3 regions of the Extibacter sp. GGCC_0201 genome follow, and region 3 is predicted to be linked to each of the others. Evidence: predicted binding sites of a transcription regulator. Region 3 holds the regulator's gene; each other region holds the start of a gene.

Region 1 (7,620 bases), on a different contig from region 3:
TTCTACCCACCGCATGCTTTCAGGAACCTTGTCATATCCGTCATATACTGGTTCAAACCCAAGACCTGCACATCGCAGATTTCCAAGATACCGGATATAGCCGGTTACCATATCCTTCGTCAGCCCCTGAATCTTGTCTCCGATGACATAGTGTCCCCATCGGATTTCCTGCTCGCAACCTTCCCGTATCATATGCCGGTATACGTTTATATCTTCCGCGGTGAACAGCCACGGCTCTTCCTTTTTCAATTCCTGGAGCATGCTGCGGAACAGCCACAGATGCGTGTTCTCGTCCCGGTTGATATACCGGATCTCCTGTACGGAGCCAGGCATCTTCCCGTTGCGTCCAAGATTGTAAAAGAACATAAAGCCACTATAAAAGTATACACCTTCCAATATATAGTTTGCAACAAGAGTCCTCACGAGCGACGGTGCACTTTTCGTCTCCTGGAACTCATTGTACAGGCTGCCGATGAACTCGTTACGCAGAAGCAGATGCTCATCCTCCTTCCATTGGTACAAGATCTCCTCGCGCTTCTGCGGCTCACAGATTGTATCCAGCATATAGCTGTAGCTCTGGCTGTGTACCGCCTCCTGGAATGCCTGAATCGACAGGCAGAGATTGACTTCATTCGCCGTGATATATTCGCCTATATGCGGGAGGTTCGCGGTCTGTATACTGTCCAGGAAGATAAGGAAGGACAGTATCTTGTCATATGCTCTGCGCTCCTCAGCGGGAAGGTGCAGATAATCCTTTATATCCACTCCCAGGCTGATCTCCTCTGGTATCCAGAAGTTGTTCATCGCCTGGCGGTACCAGTCGCTGACCCATGTATATTTCATATTATTAAAATCATTGAGATTTGTCGTGTTGCCGCCAATCATCCTTCTGCTGAGGACATCGGTGTCCCCGTCCGGATTGAAAAGCATCTTCTTCGTCAGTTCTGACATATCCTTCTCCTCTCTGTTTGAACGTCAGGAAGAGCACACATCGCACTCTTCCACCTCCAGGCTCCTGGAGCGTATATAATAGATAGTCTTTACTTTGCACTCCCATGCAAGCACATACAGGTCCAGCACTTTTCGGAACGTGTATTCGTTCGTAATATACAGATTCATGCTCTGTGCCTGGTCGATATGGCGCTGGCGTACGCCGCAGGCACGGATGGACCAGATCTGGTCAATCAGATGTGCGTTCTTGTAATACCAGTACGTGTCCATTGAAAGTTCGGGCGCAACTCTAGGTATGAGCCCGTTCTTCTTTTCTTCCAGATAGAACCTGTGCATGACCGGATCAAGGCCTGCCGTCGTACCGGCGATGATGCTCGTGCTGCTCGTCGGAGCAGCGGCCAGCATATACCCGTTTCTAACGCCGCAGGCGGCAATCCTTGCACGGAGCTGCTCCCATCCGTTTCCGGTAAGGCCGCGCTTGTCAAAATAAGCCCCGGTCTGCCAGTCGCTTCCCTCGAAGTATGCGTAGGCACCTTTCTCCTCTGCGATATCGCAGCTGGCTTCTATGGCGGCGCGGTGGATTGCACAAAATGCTTTCTCGGCAAATGCAAGATGCTCTTCGCTTTCCCAGGCGATTCCATTTTTAGCGAGCATATGATGGTACCCGCTGACACCGAGTCCTACCGGGCGGTATTTTTCATTATTCAGTTTTGCATACGGAACCGGGAAGAAATTAAGGTCGATGACATTGTCAAGTGCACGCATCGCAGAAGACACCGTGCGGCGAAGCTCTGCCTCATCCGTCACATCGATATGTCCGAGCGAGATGCTGGCCAGATTGCACACGACAAATTCCCCCGGCTTGGTCACGGTTACGACAACCTCCTCTCCGTCTACCTCCTCGATGGTCTGAGACACTTCCTCTACCCCACCCATGTTCTGGGCAATCTCTGTGCAGAGGTTGCTGCAGTAGATGATGCCTCTGTGGCAGTTCGGATTCATACGGTTCACCGTATCCCGGTTGAAGGCAAACGGAGTCCCTGTCTCTACGGCACTACGGATAATCAGACGGATAATCTCCTTGATTGGTATGACCCGTTTGGATATTCTCGTATCCTGCACGCAGTCCAGATATTTTTGCTCCCACTCTTCACCGTAACAGTCTTCCAGCGCGTATCCCTTTACGGTCAGAATTTCATGGGGACACATGAGATACCAGTCACCTTCGATATGGTCTCTCGCCTGTTGCCAGAAATAGTCAGGATAGCATACGGCCGGAAATACATCGTGCGCCTTCATCCGGTCGTCGCCGTTGTTCGTCCTAAGCTTCAGGAATTCCGGAAGGTCTCTGTGCCACACGTCAAGATAGACGGCCACCGCGCCCTGGCGGACTCCGAGCTGGTCCACGGCCACCGCGGTGTCATTGGCAAGCTTGATCCAGCGGATGACACCTCCTGCCGCTCCTTCGAATCCACGTATCGTACTGCCGCTTGCCCGCACCTTTCCAAAATACAACCCCATCCCGCCGCCGTATTTGCTCACTTTCGCGAAGCTGTCTATGCTCCGGTAGATGCCGTCCAGGCTGTCGGGAACCGTGTCTATGAAACAGGAAGAAAGCTGGTGGTATGGCTTTCTCGCATTGGAAAGCGTAGGTGTTGCCATCGTCACCTTGAGCAGGCTCAGCATATCGTAGAAACGCTGTACCCATTCTGAGCGTCTGTCCTTTTCCTTCATAGCAAGGTGCATGGCTATCCCCATGAACATCTCCTGCGGAGTCTCAAGCACAGTACCATTTCGGGTACGGATAACATAGCGGTTAAGGAGCAGATCCAGGCCGGAGTATGTAAAAAGCCTGCTTCGCTCCTCCTGTATCATCCTGCCGAACGCCTCGATTTCCTGCCTGCTGTAATGATCTAATATATAGCTGCCATATAGTTTTTCTTCGGTAAGAAATACGATCTTGTCATAGAAGCCTGTGATTCCATAACTTTTCATGGCATCATCCAGACTGTCACGAAAACCTGCGTATAAGAGCCGTGCCGCTATCAGTTCCCATCCCGGCGCCTCCTGGGTGGTGAGCTCGACGGCCGCTTTCGTGAGCAGAGACAGCTTTTCCCTGTCATGCAGTCCTGGTTTCAGGAGTGATTCGTATTTGCTGTACAGGAGTGTCAGGTCATATTCAGGGTCTTTGAAATCTCCTTGTATATGTGCAAGAACTTGTTCCAGCCCTTTGATTCTTATGTCTTCCATTGTTCTTCCTCCATATAATCACAAATTGTTGTGGATACATCAGATGATATCACAACATATGGTATTTAGCAAGATGCAGTTATATCCAGAAAATCTCTCTTATCTTCTTCCGGTGCAAAATCCGTATCAAGAATTCCTTGACTTACGCCTGTCTGTAAGTATACATTAAAAGATAGAATAATACGCAAAGGAGTCTTACATATGGAACATTTAATCACCCCGGACCACTATGCATCCCCGCTTACGATCCGGGAGACAGAAGTCGCAATCAAGGAAGTGAAGGACCACTTCGAACGTGCACTGGCCAAATCTCTGCACCTGACCCGTGTCTCAGCACCTTTGTTTGTAAAGCCGGAATCAGGTCTTAACGATAATCTCAACGGAGTAGAAAGGCCGGTTTCCTTCGGCATCAGAGAACAGGAGGACGCGCCGGCGGAAATCGTCCACTCTCTGGCCAAATGGAAACGTTACGCGCTGAAGCGTTATGATTTCCATTCCGGAGAAGGCCTGTACACAGATATGAGCGCTATCCGCAGAGATGAGGATACGGATAATATCCATTCTATCTACGTAGACCAGTGGGATTGGGAAAAGGTCATATCCAAAGAAGAACGGAACACGGAGACGCTCCACTACACAGTACGTAAGGTATATTCTGCACTGAAAGAGACAGAAGAATTCATGTCCAGGAGATATAACTACATAGAGCCGTTCCTGCCGGATGAGATAACATTCATCACGTCACAGGAACTGGAGGACCTTTATCCTGGGGCCGATGCCAAGGAGCGGGAATACCGCATTGCCAGGGCAAAAGGCGCGGTATTCATCTCCCAGATTGGGAAGGTGCTTGCTTCCGGTGAGAAACATGACGGGCGTGCTCCCGATTATGATGACTGGGAACTGAACGGTGATATCATCGTATACTATCCGGTTCTGGATATCGCCCTTGAGCTGTCCTCCATGGGAATCCGTGTGGATGAGGAAGCACTCCGCCGCCAGCTGAAGGCCGCAGGCTGCGAAGACAGGGCGCAGCTGGAGTTCCAGAGGGCACTGCTCGACGGCCAGCTGCCTTACACTATCGGAGGCGGAATCGGCCAGTCGCGCATCTGTATGCTGTATCTGAGAAAGGCACATATCGGAGAAGTGCAGTCTTCTATATGGCCGAAGGAGATGCTGGAGGAAGCATCTGCCCACAATATCAATCTTCTGTAAGGATGGGGAAAGCGGACGCCGATGGCATCTGCTTTGATGCGTCGGCACAGCTGTCTATATTACCGGCATAGGCGCGACCCTTATCGCAGAATTCATAATGCAGGAAGAGCCGGAACCAGGCAGGGAATGTCATGCGAGTTAGCATCCCCTGCCCGGTTCCGGCTCTTCTCTTGTGGCCAATCTACGAGATTTCCAATTCACTCCTTGGCTTCAGCTGCAGTATGATCAGCGCGGCCACGACGCAAACAATGCCTACGATGTTAAATAGATCCAGCGGCTCATGGTACAGGAAGACGCCAAACAGGCTTGCCGCAACGACTTCAAAGGAAGCTATGATGGACGCCTTGCTGCTTTCTATGTATTTCAATGCGGCAGAATAGCAGATATACGGCAATGCGAGCGTGATGACGCTTCCGATTACCGTTACCGGCATTTTTTCCGCATTGGCAGCAATGATTTTGACCATGGATACAGGTTCCGCGATAACGAGCGACGCGAGGCTCGCCAGGATAAAAGTATAGACCGTGACGGTCAGCGATTCATATCTTCCCATCAGGACTTTACCGAATATGCTGTAAAGGGAATATCCGAAACCGGCGCTCAGTCCAATCAGCAGCGTGATTAACACATTGTCGCCCACATTTGCGCCAGACAGCCCTACCACGAGTATGCAGCCCGCAAATGAAAGGAAAAGGGCAGCTATCTTCTGGAGCGTCAGCTTCTCTTTGAAGAAGAGGACCGACATAATCATTACAAAGAACGGTGCCGTATACAGCAGCACGACTGCTACGGAGAGGGATGCCCTCTGCACGGTTGCCGCATAGGCCAGATTATTGATAAACAGGCTTCCGAGTCCGGTACCCAGAAACCATTTGAAATCTTCTTTACGTATCTTCAGCTTGCTGCGGTCAGTGATAAGCAGGAACAGTATGAGCACGACCGCGGCAGAAGTGATTCTGACTGCGGCGGTCTGCCTCGTGTTGAATCCGATTGCCGCCACATATCTTGTTATAATTCCCATGGAGCCCCATAGTACCGAAGCCATCAAAACAAATAAAGGTGCCAGTCTTTTCATAGTCCACATCCCTGCCCTTTCCTGTATTCACAGTAGCTACAGAAGATCTAGCAGCCGCATTGCATTCTCTCCGGATATGCTGCGCTTCTCTTCCTCTGTAAGGTCCATTGATTCCAGATAGCTGATGAATTCTTTCTGTCCGGCCCACGGCGAGTCTGTCGCGAACAGAATCTTATCGCTGCCGTGAGTCCTGGCAATCCTTATAAACTGTTCATCAGCGATTCTTCCAAGCACAACTCCTGTGTCAAAATAGACGTGTTTCCCTACGAGATATTCTTCCACATCGTCCCATAGGCCGTTACCTCCAAGATGGGCCAGTACAAGCTTCTCCGGCTGCACCTCATCGATAAGCCGGGCCGCCATCCGGGGAGTGCAGTGCACATCTTCTGGGCACTTAGGATCCTGTCCTGCGTGGACACTTATAATCAGGCCAAGCTCTGACGCGTAGTCCACGATTCGTTTATAGCGTATATCATCAAAATACACTTCCTGATAATCAGGGTGCAGCTTGATTCCTTTCATTCCCATTGCTTTGATCTGCTTCAGCTGATTCTTATAATCTCCGCTTTCTGGATGGATGCTCCCAAACGAGAGGATGCGTCCTTCCTGATGCGCTGCGGCGAAACGGTTGATTGAATCAAACTGGGAAGGCTTTGTCACGATGGGCAGCGCGATGCTCATATCCACGCCGGACGCAGTACCAGAGGCCTTCAGCCCTTCGTATGTGCCGTCCGTATATGGTTCTATATGACAGACCGAAGCCAGAAAGTCCAGGGTCCCCTTCGCTATCTTATCGGGAAACATATGTGTATGAAAATCTATTGTCATTATGCTCATCCTTCTTCTGTTATGTCTTTTGTCCATGCCCGGTCAGATATGTACTGCTCAACGTTTATCACAGTCACTCATCTTATCGTAGCAGTACCCGATAATATCACGACGGGTGATTATGCCGATAAAATGCTCCTCATCGTCGACGACGGGAACGAAATTCTGTTCCATGGCCTTTCCTATCAGATCTTCCATATTAGATTCTGCGTTGACGCATTGGTAATCAAGCCTTCTCTCTATCTTCTTGATACTGATGTCCTCCGCATCGTGAAGATTCATCAAATCAAGCCTTTTCAGCCCCCAAAGCAAATCGCCTTCCGTGATGGAGCCGACATATTTGCCGTCCCGGTTCAATATCGGCACGGAAGAATATTTGTGGTATTCCATAATTTCAAGTGCCTGACGAAGTGTATGGTAATCATAGATGTAAGCGAGTTCGCTTTTAGGCTTGAGAAAAAATAAAATATTCATTGCAGACCTCCCCTTGTCCTGTTATATCTGCGTTGTCACAAAGATATCGTATAATGCTCTGACCGCGGCTTCAAAATCATGATTGCGTACGCCGATGATGATATTCAGCTCACTGGAGCCCTGGTCGATCATCTTGACATTTACGTTGGCATGTGCAAGTGCCGAAAATATACGGCCTGACGTTCCCCTTGTCGCGCGCATGCCCCGTCCGACGACGGCAATGAGCGCAAGGTCTGACTCCAGTTCGAGAAAGTCTGGTTCTACCGCCCGATGGATGCCTGCAATCACTTTCTGTTCTTTCTCTTCGAATTCATCCTGATGTACAAAGATTGTCATCGTGTCTATACCGGATGGCATGTGTTCGATAGAGATATCATTTTCCTCGAATACCTCCAGCACTTTTTTACAGAATCCGACTTCGGAGTTCATCATTGCTTTTTCAACCGTGATAGAAGCGAAATCTTTCTTTCCCGCGATACCGGTTATGGTGAATCTCGGCTTGCGGCAGGTACCTTCTACAATAAGCGTTCCTTTGTCTTCCGGAATGTTCGTATTTCTGATGTTGATTGGAATGCCTTCCTTCCTGACAGGGAAGATGGCATCTTCGTGCAGGACGGTAGCGCCCATATAGGACAGCTCTCTGAGTTCGCGGTATGTAATGACATCGATTGCTTTTGGATTCCTGACGATTCTCGGGTCGGCTACGAGAAATCCGGATACGTCTGTCCAGTTCTCATACATGCACGCGTGTACGGCTTTGGCTACGATGGAGCCTGTGATGTCAGAACCACCTCTTGAAAATGTCTTGATCTTTCCGTTCGGCATAGCAC
Region 2 (7,620 bases), on a different contig from region 3:
TGCAGGGTGGTGCCATGTATGCTCTGGAACGGGGACTTAACATGAAGTGGCTCGGTGTAACATTTGCGGTGCTTGCAGGATTCGCTTCCTTCGGTATCGGCTGTGCGACACAGGTCAACGCAATCGCAACCGTATGTAACGAGAACCTTGGCCTTCCAAAGTGGCCAATCGGTATCGTTGTCGCAGTCCTTACCGGAATCGTTATCTTCGGTGGTATCAAATCTATCGCCAGAGTATGTGAGAAGCTGGTTCCTTTCATGGCTATCTTCTATGTAATCGGATGTATTATTATCTTAGGTATGAACTATGACTACATCATCCCGGCACTTGCAACTATCGGCAGGCTTGCCTTTACACCGGGTTCCGCAGCAGGCGGCCTTGTGGGCGGCGGTCTCATGATTGCCATGAAGATGGGTGCTGCCAGAGGATTGTTCTCTAACGAGTCTGGTATGGGTTCTGCTCCTATCGCAGCTGCAGCAGCTCAGACAAGAAACCCGGTTCGTCAGGCGCTCGTATCTTCCACAGGTACATTCTGGGATACCGTAGTTGTTTGTGCTATGACAGGTCTTGTACTTGTTACGACTATCATGAAGAACCCTTCCATCAATGCAGACCAGATTGAAAACGGCGGTGTTCTTACATCCATGGCATTTGGCCAGATTCCATATCTTGGACCAATTATTCTGACACTTGGCATTATCTCATTTGCCTACTCTACGATTCTTGGATGGGCTTATTACGGAGAGCGTTGTGTGGAATATTTTGCAGGCAGCAAGGTAATGTTCGTATATCGTATCCTTTATCTCCTGGTTGCAGCGATTGCTCCTATCGTAGCGCTTGACCTCGTATGGCTGATTGCCGATACGCTGAATGCGCTTATGGCAATACCAAACTTGATTGCGGTGCTGTTATTGTCGAATGTAATCGTAAAAGAGACGAAGAAGTACATAAACGACCTCGATGCAAAAGACGATACGCCGGTTCCGGTTATCAAGGACTAAAAATATTTTTAAATTTGACTTGACAAATGCACTTTGGTGAATTAAAGTATATGGTGTAAATAAGAAAAACCGTTGAGAAAGAAGAGTAGATTATCTTGCGACATCCAAGAGAGCGGCAGGTGGTGTGATTGCCGTATGAAGGAGATAGTTGAATGGACTTTCGAGGGCAGCCTGAAATCGTGCGAGAGTATGGCTTGTCGGGAACCGAACCCGTTATCAATCAGGAGTGTATGTTAGTACATGAGAAAAGTGGACGATTCGTCAATTTGAGTGGTACCGCGATAATAAGAGTTAATTATTACCGCCTCAAACCTAAAGGTTTGGGGCGGTTTTTTGCGCGTGGTAGAGATTGCGGGCATTTTCAGAAAAACCAGATATTGCGCTAGCGCAAATAGATGGTTAGTTCTGAAAATATCAGCGGGGCACCCGCGACCGAGAGACCAGGGGTCACGAGGTGCCCGCAATCTAAGGCTGAAAACATTTTCAGAAAACCAAGATATTGCGCAGACTCAGCCATCTATCGCCTGCCCGCTCTGCTATGATTTTCTCTCCTAACAGCAAAAGGATTCTATGAAAAGAAAAGGAGAAAGAACAATGAAAAAGAAAGTAACAGCAGGATTATTAACAGCAGCAATGACAGCAGTATTACTATCCGGATGCGGAGATTCATCCCAATCTTCCGGAGGCTCGGATAAGGAGAGCTACACTATCGGTATCGAGCAGTTTGCAGAGCACGGGTCTCTGGACAACTGCAGAGAAGGATTTTTAAAAGGACTTGAAGAAGAGGGCATCAAAGAGGGCGATAACCTGACGGTCGAGTATAAGAACGCGGCGGCAGATATGGGAACGGCAGGACAGATATCCGACGGCTTCGTATCTGACAAGGTAGACATGATCTGCGCGATAGCGACGCCGACGGCTCAGAGCGCGTACAATGCGGCGATGGACAGCAAGATTCCGGTCATCTATACGGCGGTGACTGATCCGGTGGCGGCAGAACTTGCAGACGAGGAAGGGACTCCGGTAGGCGAGGTGACAGGAACGTCCGACAAGCTTCCTGTAGAAGAGCAGCTGAAGATGATCCGGGAAATGCTTCCGGATGCGAAGAAGATAGGTATCATGTATACGACAAGCGAGGCGAATTCCGTATCCGCTATAGCAGAGTACAAAGAGCTGGTGGGCAAATATGATTTTGAACTTGTGGAAAAGGGTATCACGGCGACTGCAGACGTATCCCTTGCGGCGGATGACCTTTTAAGCCAGGTCGACTGCATTACGAACCTTACGGACAATACTGTCGTAGCATCGCTGCCGACGATACTCGAAAAGGCGAACGATAAGAAGATTCCGGTGTTCGGCAGCGAGATCGAGCAGGTAAAGATAGGATGCCTTGCGGCAGAGGGAATCGACTATATCGCACTCGGCAGGCAGACCGGAAAGATGGCGGCCAAGGTTCTTAAAGGGGAAGAGAAGGCTTCGGAGATGAAGTTTGAACTGATTACGGAACCAGGATTCTATGTAAATACAAAAGTGGCGGAGAACCTTGGAATCTCCGTGCCGGAGACGCTTTTGGCAGACGCGGTTGAGAGTTTTGATGAGATAACAGAGTAGAAGAAGTATATTTCGCATGCGGGAGGCATTTTCATGAACTTGATTGTAACCATTATTGAACAGGGGCTCATATATGGGATATTGGCTTTGGGGGTCTATATCACATACAAGATACTTGATTTTCCAGATCTTACGGTCGACGGAAGTTTCCCGCTCGGGGCAGCAATTACTGCTGCCCTTGTCACACAGGGCGTGAATCCGTACCTGGCTCTGGTTGCGGCATTTGCGGCAGGAGTGCTGGCAGGCATATGCACAGGTCTTATCCATGTGAAGTGCAAGGTGAGGGATCTGCTGTCCGGAATTATCATGATGACAGCGCTCTGGACAGTAAACCTCTATATCGCGGGGACGTCGAATGTTCCGCTCTTTTCCCAGAAGACGATATTCAAGAACGATATGATAGACGGCATCGTACCGGAGGTCCTCAGACCGTATGCGACATTGATAGTTATCCTCATATTAACCGTGATAAGCAAGGTGCTCCTCGATCTGTACCTGAAGACAAAGTCAGGGTATCTTCTGCGTGCAGTGGGGGACAACGATACGCTTGTCACCTCGCTTGCCAAGGATCAGGGGAATGTGAAGATTCTTGGCCTTGCCATAGCGAACGGGCTCGTATCCCTGGCAGGATGTGTCTTCGCCCAGGAGGAGAGGGTATTTGAAATTTCCATGGGGACAGGGGCGATTGTCATCGGCCTTGCAAGCGTTATCATCGGCACAAGCATTTTCAAGAAGATGACAGTCTTAAAGGCGACGACTTCTGTATTGATAGGTTCTGTCATATACAAGGCATGTGTCGCGGTCGCCCTTAAGAACTTTGAACCTCAGGCGATGAAGCTGATTACGGCGGTTCTGTTCCTTATCATACTCATCGTCAGCATGGAGAGAAAGAAGAAGGTGAACAAAAATGCTTGAACTCAGGGGAATCGAGAAATATTACAATCCGGGCACGATAAATGAAATGTGCCTCTTCCACAATTTCAACCTCAAGATAGAGCAGGGCGAGTTCCTGTCCGTCGTAGGGAGCAACGGTTCTGGAAAGACGTCTATGCTGAATATCATATGCGGCAGCATACCATTGGAAGCCGGACGCATATTTATCAATGAAAAGGATATTACGAAGGAAAAGGAATACCGCAGAAATGAGCGGATTGGCAGAGTGTACCAGAATCCTGCCATGGGGACGTGTCCGTCCATGACGATTCTGGAGAACATGTCTCTTGCAGACAATAAAGGGAAGCTCTACGGCCTTGGAAGAGGGACGAATAGGGCGAGGGTCGGATATTACAGGGAGCAGCTGAGCCAGCTCGGACTTGGCCTGGAGGATAAGCTGGATATCAAGGTAGGGTCGCTCTCAGGCGGCCAGCGGCAGGCGATGGCCCTGCTCATGTCTACGATGACGCCAATCGAGTTCCTGATTCTGGATGAGCATACGGCGGCCCTCGACCCGAAGACCGCAGAGCTCATCATGGAACTGACGGATAAGATTGTCAGGGCAAAGCAGCTGACGACCATTATGGTTACCCACAACCTCCGGTACGCCGTGGAATATGGAAACCGTCTTCTTATGATGCATCAGGGAGAAGTGATACTGGATAAGAAAGAGGAAGAAAAAGACAGCATTACGGTGGATGATATTCTGAAACTGTTCAATGAGATAAGCATAGAATGCGGCAACTGATGGCCGCATTCTATGCTGCTTTTCAGAGGGGAAATAATTATATACAATTTGCAGAGCCGCTGCAGGCTCTATTTTTGTGAATTATTTTTCAGGCGCTGTCATTGACGCTATACATCGGGAATGGTAAGATTAATAAGTGAGTAAAAACACATGATATTGTGATGGTGCCGGACATCTATACTAAATATAGGCTGACATCGGTGAGAAGGAAGGTATGCTTGAATGAAAAATGAGGTAAGAGTAGTAAAAAAAGACGGTACAAAAGAAGAGTTCAACGTGCAGAAGGTAGTGGTTGCTGTAAATAAATCTGCCTACCGTGCACTTGTGAAATTTACAGAAGAAGAGCTTGGCTTTATCTGCAGCTTCGTGGAGGAGAAGGTAGATGCCAGGAACGTGGCCGAGATACCGATTGCGGAGATGCACAATGTGGTGGAAGGCGCTCTTGAGAAAGTGAATCCTGTCGTGGCTAAGAGCTACAGGGATTACAGGAACTACAAGCAGGACTTTGTACAGATGCTGGATGAGGTATACAAGAAGAGCCAGTCTATCATGTACATCGGGGACAAGGAGAACAGCAATACGGACAGCGCGCTCGTGTCTACGAAGCGGAGCCTTATATTTAACGAGCTGAACAGGGAGCTGTACAAGAAGTTCTTCCTTACGGTCGAGGAAGTACAGGCCATCCGGGACGGATACATTTATATTCATGACATGTCGGCGAGACGTGACACGATGAACTGCTGTCTCTTTGATGTAAAGGCAGTTTTAAGCGGCGGGTTTGAGATGGGGAACCTCTGGTACAATGAACCGAAGACGCTGGATACGGCATTTGACGTAATCGGCGATATCGTGCTGAGCGCTGCAAGCCAGCAGTACGGCGGATTTACCGTACCGAGCGTAGATGAGATTCTGGCGCCTTACGCTGAAAAGTCACACAGGAAGCTGATTGATAAATATACGGAGCTGGGACTTGATGAAGAGACGGTACAGAAGGTTGCCTGGGCAGATCTAGAAAAAGAGATGGAACAGGGGTTCCAGGGATGGGAGTACAAGTTCAACTCCGTGTCTTCCAGCAGGGGCGACTATCCGTTTATCACTGTCACGGCAGGTACTGTGACGAATAAGTACGGCAAGCTTGCAACGAAGAAGATGCTGGAAGTACGCGGTAACGGACAGGGCAAAGCAGGACATAAGAAGCCGGTGCTGTTCCCGAAGATAGTATTTTTATATGATGAGAACCTTCACGGACCGGGAAAACCGCTGGAAGATCTGTTTGAAGCAGGTATAGAATGTTCTGCCAGGACGATGTATCCTGACTGGCTGAGCCTTACCGGAGAAGGTTATGTCTCCAGCATGTACAAGAAATACGGCAAGATCATAAGCCCGATGGGATGCCGTGCATTCCTTTCACCCTGGTATGAAAGAGGGGGGATGGAGCCTGCGGATGACAGAGACGAGCCTGTGTTCGTAGGCAGGTTCAATATCGGAGCCATCAGCCTGCATCTGCCGATGATTTATGCTAAGGCGAAGCAGGAGAGCAGAACGTTCTTCGAGGTGCTGGACTATTACCTGGAACTCATCCGCCAGCTGCACGTTCGGACATATGAGTACCTCGGGGAGATGAAGGCGTCCACCAATCCGCTCGCTTACTGTGAAGGCGGCTTTTACGGAGGACATCTCGGGCTGTATGACAAGATTAAGCCGCTGCTCAAGTCTGCAACCGCATCCTTTGGCATTACTGCCCTGAATGAGCTGCAGCAGCTGCACAACAAGAAGTCCCTTGCGCAGGATGGCCAGTTCGCGTTAGATACTTTGCAGCATATCAATGATAAGATCAATGAGTATAAGAAAGAGGATGGACACCTCTATGCCATCTATGGAACCCCGGCAGAGAACCTCTGCGGCGTACAGGTCCAGCAGTTCCGCAAAAAATACGGTATTATAGAGAATGTCTCAGACAGGGAATACGTAAGCAACAGCTTCCACTGCCATGTTTCGGAAGAGATTACCCCGATTCAGAAGCAGGATTTAGAAGGGCGCTTCTGGGACCTGAGCAACGGCGGAAAGATACAGTATGTAAAATATCCGGTCAATTACAATAAAGAAGCCATAAGGGCACTCGTCAGGCGTGCCATGGAGAAGGGATTCTATGAAGGTGTGAACTTGTCTCTGTCTTACTGCGACGACTGTGGACACGAGGAGCTGTCCATGGATGTCTGCCCCGTATGCGGCAGCAAGAACCTGACGAAGATAGATCGTATGAACGGGTATCTTTCCTACTCAAGAGTAAAGGGGGACACTCGTCTCAACGAGGCCAAGATGGCAGAAATAGCAGAAAGGAAAAGTATGTAGAAGATGCGGTATCATAATATTACGAAAGATGACATGCTCAATGGTGACGGACTGCGCGTTGTATTATGGGTTTCCGGATGTTCACACGGCTGTAAAGGATGCCACAATGAGGTGACGTGGAACCCGGATGACGGTCTCATATTTGATGAAGGTGCAAAGAAAGAGATATTTGAAGAGCTGGACAGAGATTATGTAAATGGGGTAACCTTCTCGGGAGGCGACCCGCTCCATGAGGCAAATATTGCGGATATAACGGCTCTGGCATGCGAGATCAGGAAGAGGTATCCAGATAAGACGATCTGGCTCTACACAGGCAGCGTCTGGGAAGAAGTCAAAGACCTGGAAGTGATGGATTACGTGGACGTGCTTGTGGACGGGGAGTATATGGAAGACAAAAAAGACAGCACGCTCCACTGGAAGGGAAGCTCCAACCAGCTGGTTATCGACGTGAAAAATACGAAGAAGACAGGAGAGATAGTGTTACATGGCTAAAAGAGTTGCACAGTTCCACAAAGTTAGTTTTGAACAGTTTAAGGCAGATTTCAGAGATACATTCGGAGCAATTGAAGACAGCGAGATACAGGAGGTGTATGATTCGGTCCGTCTGCCTGAGAGGGCGACAGCAGGTTCGGCCGGATATGACTTTTTTACTCCGGTACCAGTCGTGCTCCATCCGGGAAAAACAGTGAAGATACCGACAGGAGTCCGTGTAGAGATGCAGGAAAACTGGGTGCTGAAATGCTATCCAAGAAGCGGGCTTGGGTTTAAATTCAGGCTGCAGCTCAACAATACGGTCGGCATCATAGACAGCGATTACTTCTATTCTGACAATGAAGGGCATATTTTTGCGAAAATAACAAATGATACGAATGAAGAAAAAATAGTAGAGCTTGAGGCAGGCGCCGGATTCATGCAGGGAATATTCGTCGAATACGGAATCACGATGGATGACGATGCGACCGGAACCCGCAACGG
Region 3 (7,620 bases):
TCTACGTCAGCGGACATGAGGTCCAGAAGGAACCAGAGGCGGTAAGGGAAAGCATCGGATTTCTCACAAGTGACATTAAGCTGGATGAACAGTTTGATGTGGATTATATGTTCGGTTTTTTCGGACGCCTGCATAATGTTCCGCAGGATGTGCTGGGAAGACGCAAAGAGGAGCTCTTTACATACTTTGGAATCAAAGATTTTGCCCACAAGCAGATTAAGGAACTATCTACAGGTATGAAGCAGAAGGCGGCCATTGCGGTGAGCCTTGTCCATAACCCGGATATCGTAATCTTCGATGAGCCGACCAACGGGCTTGATATCATTACAGCGAGAAGCGTAACCGACTATCTCAGGAAGCTGAGAGATGACGGGAAGCTTGTCATCGTATCCACGCATATCATGTCTGAGGCAGAGAAGCTGTGTGACCGTATCGGCGTGATTATTGAAGGAAACAAAGTGGCCGAGGGCACGCTGGCGGATCTGCTTAAGATGACCGGCACCGATGATTTGGAAGAGGCGTTCTTCGAGCTGTATAAGGAAAGAAAGGGGGAACTGTAAGATGAACGGAATCAAGCATATATTTGGGAAAGAGATGGCCAGAATATTCAAAGACAAGAAGATGGTGTTTTCCGTATTCTTTCTCCCCGTACTTATCATGATATTGATTATGACGATTATCAGCGGTCTTGTATCCAATATGGAAGACGATATAGAGTCCCACGAATCGGTAGTATATGTTGCAAACGAGCCTGCCAGCTTTAAAGCCTTCCTCGGTGACAGCAAGCAGGAATTCAAGTCCAGGCTCATTGACGCTGGCGGGATGGAGAAAGCCAAGAAGGATATCCTTGACGGCAAAGCCGATCTGATTATAGAATTTCCGGATGGATTTGAAGATGCCGTCGGCGGCTATGAAGCCGGAAATACGATTCCACAGGTTAAGACGTATTATAATCCTTCCGAAGATTATTCCAAGGCGGCATATGAGAATATTTCGGGTGGTGTTCTGGAAGCCTACCGGCAGTCGCTGCTTGCGGGACGTGTAGAGGATCTGGCACAGCTCACCGTGTTTACAGTGAATTCAGACAATGAAGATATGATTATCCAGGACGATGAGAAAGCCAGCGGCAAGGCGATAGGGATGATGCTTCCGTACTTTATCACGATTCTCCTGTTTGCGGGAGCTATGGGTATCGGAACCGACATGATAGCGGGAGAGAAGGAGAGAGGAACGATGGCGAGCCTGCTCGTGTCCCCGGTCAAGAGAAGCTCTATCGTTCTCGGAAAAGTGTTCTCTCTTATGACAATCTCCGGCATATCATCTCTTATATATGTGATTGCGATGGTCGTATGTGCGCCTCTGATGATGAAGTCGATGGTAGGCTCCGGGGCGGACAGTCTGAACATCAACCTGAGCGTACAGCAGGTAGTGATGCTCGGCGCACTGCTCGTGGCGATTGCGTTCCTCTACTCCAGCATCATCGCGCTTGTCTCAGTATTTGCCAAGTCTACGAAAGAGGCGAATACCTATGTGATGCCGGCTTATATGCTCGTGCTTATCATAGGGCTTCTGACGATGTTCACGACAGGGGATCCGACACAGACAGACTACTATATTCCGCTTTATAACAGCGCGCTTGTAATGAAGGGAATACTGGGCCAGAACGTGACTATGCTGCAGTATGGCATCACCCTGATAGAGACGCTTGTAATCGGCGGCGTACTCCTGGGCGTCATCGTCAAAGCCTTCCAGAGTGAAAAAGTCATGAACGTCTGACACTTCTTATCCGTCTGCATATACTGTCAATAAGAAGCAGATGCAGACGGAGGGGGTCAGGCCCCTTTCGAAAGGGGCCTGACCCCCTTGTGCATTCTGCACGATTCGGGAGGAAGAACGCTGTATGAGACTGAGTGAGCTTCAGAATAAAGAAGTGATCAATACTTGTGACTGTAAAAGGCTTGGATACGTGGCAGACCTGATAATGGATGACTGCGGGTGCCGCGTGGAAGCTATCATTATTCCAAAGTCGGGCAAGTTCTGTGGATTTTTTGGCGACGGGAGCGAGTATATCATTCCGTGCAAATGTATCAAAAGAATTGGACCAGATGTCATACTGGTAGAAATTCACGAAGAGACAAAATAAAGGGAAAAACTGGCAATGTTGTTTGACTTCTGCCGATGCAGCAGATATACTATATGTATTACAGAAGAAAGGATTTGGGTCAAGATGAAGTGTCCATACTGCAACCACCTAGATACAAGAGTCATAGATTCCAGGCCGGCGGAGGACGGAAGCTCCATCCGCAGAAGACGCTCCTGCGACGTGTGCGGCAAGCGGTTTACCACATATGAGAAGGTAGAGACGATTCCGCTCATCATCATCAAAAAAGACAACAACAGAGAACAGTATAACCGTAAGAAAATCGAGAACGGTGTCCTCAGGGCATGCTATAAGCGTCCGGTATCCGCAGATGCAATACAGCAGACGGTGGACTCTATCGAGACGAAGATTTTCAGTCTGGAGGCGAAGGAGATTCCGAGCAGTACGATTGGAGAGATCGTCATGGAAGAGCTAAAAGGGCTGGACGAGGTGGCTTATGTCAGGTTTGCTTCCGTGTACAGGGAGTTCAAAGACGTCAATACCTTTATGGATGAGCTGAAAAAAATCCTGGATAATTAGGAATACGTGTAAGAAGGTATTTACGAAATATGTCGTATAGTGTTAGAATAAGGAAGAAGCAAAGGGATATGTTTGCTTCTTCCTTTTTACTGTTTTCGGATAACATCAGTTCATTAAGTATACCTTATTGAACGTTAGCAGTTCAATAAGTATACATAATTATCGTGGAAACAGATGATGATAAGTAACAGAGAGCAGACGTAGATTCAGATTGGGTGAGATGCAGATGAGAACGTATAAATTAACCGTATCATATGACGGGAGCAGATATCAGGGATGGCAGAGGCAGGCCACGACAGATAATACGATTCAGTTCGTGCTGGAGTGGAGCATAGGGAAACTGGTCGGCTACAGGGTCCATGTGGACGGCTCGGGCAGGACAGATGCCGGTGTACATGCCAGGGGGCAGGTGGTGAGCGTCAAACTGTCCAAACTATATGACCCGCAGGAGTTTAAAGATTCTCTGAACAGGTATCTGCCGGAAGATATCAGAATCGTCAAAGCAGAGCTTGTCAAAAACGGGTTCCACGCCCGCAAGAGCGCAAAGGGTAAAAAATATGAATATTATATCGACTGCCGTGAAAAGCCGGATGTCTTCTCCCGCAGATATTGCTACCACTATCCGGAGAAGCTGGATATCGAGGCGATGCGGGGGGCGGTCGAGTATCTCGTCGGCGTGAAGAATTTTACAAGTTTTACGGACGACAAAGACTGCGGGGATCCTATCCGCAGAATTACGAATATCAAGATCGTGAGCACAGGCGATAAGGTCCGTATCACATACTATGGTACGGGATTCCTCTATCATATGGTGAGGATATTGACCGGCACGCTGCTGGAGATTGGAACCGGAAAAAGGGATGCGTCCATGCTCCCGGTCGTGATTGCGGCAGAGGACAGGAGCCTGGCAGGCTTCCTTGCCCCGGCAAGAGGCCTGTTCCTCAGAAAAGTATATTATTAAGCAAAGAAGCAAGAAATAATTGGAGGACGATAAATGAAGCTAATTTCATGGAATGTAAATGGAATCCGCGCCTGTGTACAGAAGGGGTTTATGGATTTCTTTGAAGAAGCGGATGCAGATATCTTCTGCATCCAGGAGACGAAGATGCAGGAAGGGCAGCTTGAATTGGATACGCCTGGCTACTACCAGTATTGGAACTATGCAGAGCGGAAAGGATATTCCGGGACTGCCATATTCACGAAAGAAGAGCCGTTGTCCTATTCCTGTGGCATCGGGATAGAAGAACATGATAAGGAAGGCCGGGTCATCACGCTGGAGTTCGAGGATTTCTACTTTGTGACGGTGTATACGCCAAATGCACAGAGCGAACTGGCAAGGCTGCCATATCGTATGCAGTGGGAAGATGCGTTCCTGGCCTATCTCAAGAAGTTAGAAGAGGATAAGCCGGTCATCTTCTGCGGCGACCTGAATGTAGCGGCCGAGGAGATTGACCTTAAGAACCCGAAGACGAACAGGAAGAATGCAGGATTTACTGATGAAGAAAGGGACAAGTTCCGTAAGATAAAAGAATCCGGCTTCATCGATACGTTCCGCCATTTCTATCCAGATACAGAAGGAATCTACTCATGGTGGTCCTATCGCTTCCGTGCAAGAGAGAAGAATGCAGGCTGGCGTATCGATTACTTCTGTGTGTCAGAAAGCCTGGAAGACAGGCTGGAGGACGCGAAGATCCACACGAGCGTCATGGGTTCGGACCACTGCCCGGTAGAACTGGATCTGCGCTAATAGCCCCCGTCGATGCCTATAATCTGCCCCGTCATGTAGGACGGGGCAGTTGCTATGTTCCAGAGCATTTCCGCAGCCTCCTCTGGGGTACCGAACCTGCCTGCAGGAATCTCGTCAGCCAGCTGTGCACGTTCTTCGTCACTTAGCTGACCATTCATCTCAGTGTCGATGACACCGCACGCCAGAGCATTCACCTGTACGTTGCTCGGTGCCAGTTCCTTTGCCAGAGCCTTTGTAAGTCCATTCACCCCGCTTTTGGATGCTGAATAGGCAGCTTCGCAGGAGGCGCCGGAATTTCCCCACATAGATGAGACATTGACAATCGTTCCACGCTTCCTGCGGACCATGGGAGGGATAGATGCCCTTGAACAATAGAAGACGGACGACAGGTTCGTCTGAATGACGCGGCTCCATTCCCCGTCGGTCATATCGCTCAACAGGCCGATGTAGGCGCATCCGGCGTTGTTGATTAGTACGTCGAGACAGCTGCATCTGCTGTATATAAAGGAGAAAATCTTATCAACATCTGCAGAATCACTCACGTCGCCTGTAACCATATCGCAGGAACCGCCTGTTGATAATATTTCTCTTCTTACTTCTTCCAATGCGTCCGCAGAGTTCCGGCAGTTGAGAAAAACATGATAGCCTCTGGCGGCAAAAAGAAGGGCGGCGGCTTTTCCGATACCTCTGGAAGCACCCGTAATGAGGGCATATTTTGACATTTGGCATATCCTCCTAGTCTCTGTTTTCATCAATTCTAAAAAAAATCTTAAATCGTATTTTTCCTGCCATTATTATATACTGGAATCGTTGCTATTTAAACCCTCAAGTGCTATTATTTACGTATCAGCGATTAGCCCCGCCCTATGCGGGGGCCTGCAGGGCACTTTTGTCCGGGTCTAGGCGAATACTCAGAAAGAGGGACATCAATGTTATCAAAATTCAGTGTGAAAAGGCCTTATACGGTGGTGGTAGGAGTTGTGTTGATCATAATTCTCGGGATTGTGTCATTCGGGAATATGACGGTAGATCTGCTTCCGAGCATGAACCTGCCTTATGCCATGGTAATGACGACATACCCGGGGGCAAGCCCGGAAGAAGTGGAGACAGTTGTAACAAAGCCTGTGGAACAGACGATGGCAACTGTGAGCAACATAAAGAATGTACAATCTGTATCAAATGAAAATGCTTCAACAGTGATTCTCGAATTCGATCAGACAGCCAATATGGACTCTGTCACTATAGAGATGCGGGAAGGACTGGATCAGATCAGCGGCTTCTGGCCGGATGAAGTAACCAATCCCATTATTATGAAACTGAATCCAAGTATGATGCCTGTACTGATTGCGGCAGTCAGTGCTGATGGAGAAGACGCGGCCGAAACGACCCGGATCATCGAAGAGCAGATTCTTCCGGAAGTGGAAAGCGTAGAAGGCGTGGCGTCGGTCTCTACCGCAGGCAGCATCGAAGAGACCGTACAGATTACTGTAAATGAACAGAAGATAGAGGACTTGAATGAAGAGGTCAAGGCGGAATTAGAAAAGAAGATGAATGAGGCGGCCTCGGCCCTCCAGGCGGCCAAGGAGCAGGTGGAGAACGGCAAGGCGGCGCTGGCGGCCGGCAAAGCTCAGGCATCTTCCGGTATGGGAGCGGCCGAATCACAGATATCGCAGAAGGCGGAGGAGATCAAGCAGGCGCAGCTCGAGATTACGGAAGGGATGGCGGTGCTGGATGTAACGGATGTGCAGTTGGAGCAGTCGCTTGGAGCGGTTCAGACATCCAAGAAGGCTGCAGAAGCGCAGATTAAGACGCAGAAGGAAACGCATAATCAGCTCCAGGTACAGATGACGGAGCTTAAAAAAGATCCAATAGCGAATGCAGATAAGATAGATGAGCTTCAGTTACAAATAGATAGTAATGACACAGCCATAACGGCTCTTGAGGCTACGATTACGCAGCTTTCCAAACAGGAGGCTACGATTAAGGAAGGGCAAAGCGAGGCGGTTGCCAGCAGGCAGAAGCTGGAAGCTATGCAGAAGCAGGTCAACGACGGCGCCATGACACTGGCGCAGGCCAGAGGGCAGCTTGCGTCCGCCCAGGTTGAGGCGGCGGCAGGCCTCGGACAGGGAGCAGCGCAGCTGGCGGCAGGAGAAGCGATGATTCAATCCCAGGAGGCCCAGATGGAGGCGGCCAAAGGGGAAGCTTCTGCAAGTGCGGATATCAGCAGCATGCTGAATGCCGATATGGTGAAGACACTGCTGGCGGCGGAGAACTTCAGCATGCCGGCCGGATATGTGACAGAAGAAGGCCTTGATTATCTTGTACGTGTCGGAGATAAGTTCAAGAGTATAGAAGACATAAAAGATCTCGTGCTCATCCATATGGATGGTATAGACCCGGTAAAGCTGGCGGATGTGGCAAATGTAGAACTTACCGACAACTCGGATGAGACATACGCCAAGATTAACGGGAAGCCAGGCATGATGTTGAGCATACAGAAACAGACCGGGTATTCGACCGGAGATGTGAGTGACCGTGTGCTGGAGAAGCTGGAGAGACTTCAGAAAGAGCACAAGGAAATCAAAGCGGTGACTTTGATGGATCAGGGCGTCTACATCGATCTGATTGTCAATTCTGTACTTGAGAACCTGATTTACGGGGCGGTATTGGCGATTATCATACTGCTCGTATTCTTGAAAAGCTTCCGGCCCACGTTTGTGATTGCCTGCTCGATACCAATCAGCATCATGACCGCTCTTGTGGCCATGTACTTTTCAGGAGTTACGCTCAATATCATATCTCTGTCGGGACTGGCACTCGGTGTCGGCATGCTTGTAGATAACTCTATCGTAGTAATTGAGAATATCTACCGGATGCGTAACGAAGAGGGGGCCTCGGCCAAGGCGGCGGCTATTGAAGGAGCGAGACAGGTAGGAGGGGCTATTACGGCTTCCACGCTTACGACGATATGCGTATTCCTTCCGATTGTATTTACCACCGGTATTACAAGGCAGCTGTTCGTGGACATGGGGCTTACGATTGCATACTCGCTGCTTGCCAGCCTCATAGTAGCACTGACTCTCGTGCCGATGATATCTGCCGGGCTGTTAAAGAAGACGGAAGAGAAAGAGTCACGGCTGTTCATAAGGATTAAGGACTGGTACGGCAGACTGCTTGCCAGGGCGCTGCACAA

What was found. Region 3 encodes NrdR, which represses ribonucleotide reductase genes. Its sites were predicted from a motif close to CACAANATNTTGTG; they were not measured.
Region 1: HJV72_RS02655 (ribonucleoside-diphosphate reductase subunit alpha) is a predicted target of NrdR. The motif match lies at 3,252-3,265, and genes of this name have one in related genera.
Region 2: nrdD (anaerobic ribonucleoside-triphosphate reductase) is a predicted target of NrdR. The motif match lies at 4,441-4,454, and genes of this name have one in related genera.

The regions. Positions count from the first base shown of each region.
Region 1 covers NZ_JABFCH010000003.1:26,287-33,906, forward strand. Annotated here, with positions in the region: gene HJV72_RS02650 (ribonucleotide-diphosphate reductase subunit beta) at 1-951, opposite strand, end outside; gene HJV72_RS02655 (ribonucleoside-diphosphate reductase subunit alpha) at 976-3,201, opposite strand; gene asnA (aspartate--ammonia ligase) at 3,403-4,413, shown strand; gene HJV72_RS02665 (DMT family transporter) at 4,595-5,488, opposite strand; gene HJV72_RS02670 (amidohydrolase family protein) at 5,525-6,316, opposite strand; gene HJV72_RS02675 (CBS domain-containing protein) at 6,374-6,790, opposite strand; gene HJV72_RS02680 (aspartate kinase) at 6,812-7,620, opposite strand, start outside.
Region 2 covers NZ_JABFCH010000017.1:94-7,713, reverse strand. Annotated here, with positions in the region: gene HJV72_RS11930 (alanine/glycine:cation symporter family protein) at 1-1,001, shown strand, start outside; T-box leader at 1,065-1,313, shown strand; gene HJV72_RS11925 (ABC transporter substrate-binding protein) at 1,596-2,612, shown strand; gene HJV72_RS11920 (ABC transporter permease) at 2,646-3,527, shown strand; gene HJV72_RS11915 (ABC transporter ATP-binding protein) at 3,520-4,293, shown strand; gene nrdD (anaerobic ribonucleoside-triphosphate reductase) at 4,516-6,645, shown strand; gene nrdG (anaerobic ribonucleoside-triphosphate reductase activating protein) at 6,649-7,137, shown strand; gene HJV72_RS11900 (deoxyuridine 5'-triphosphate nucleotidohydrolase) at 7,130-7,620, shown strand, end outside.
Region 3 covers NZ_JABFCH010000023.1:52,606-60,225, forward strand. Annotated here, with positions in the region: gene HJV72_RS14730 (ABC transporter ATP-binding protein) at 1-560, shown strand, start outside; gene HJV72_RS14735 (ABC transporter permease) at 562-1,776, shown strand; gene HJV72_RS14740 (YlmC/YmxH family sporulation protein) at 1,901-2,143, shown strand; gene nrdR (transcriptional regulator NrdR) at 2,228-2,680, shown strand; gene truA (tRNA pseudouridine(38-40) synthase TruA) at 2,907-3,641, shown strand; gene HJV72_RS14755 (exodeoxyribonuclease III) at 3,675-4,427, shown strand; gene ymfI (elongation factor P 5-aminopentanone reductase) at 4,424-5,149, opposite strand; gene HJV72_RS14765 (efflux RND transporter permease subunit) at 5,357-7,620, shown strand, end outside.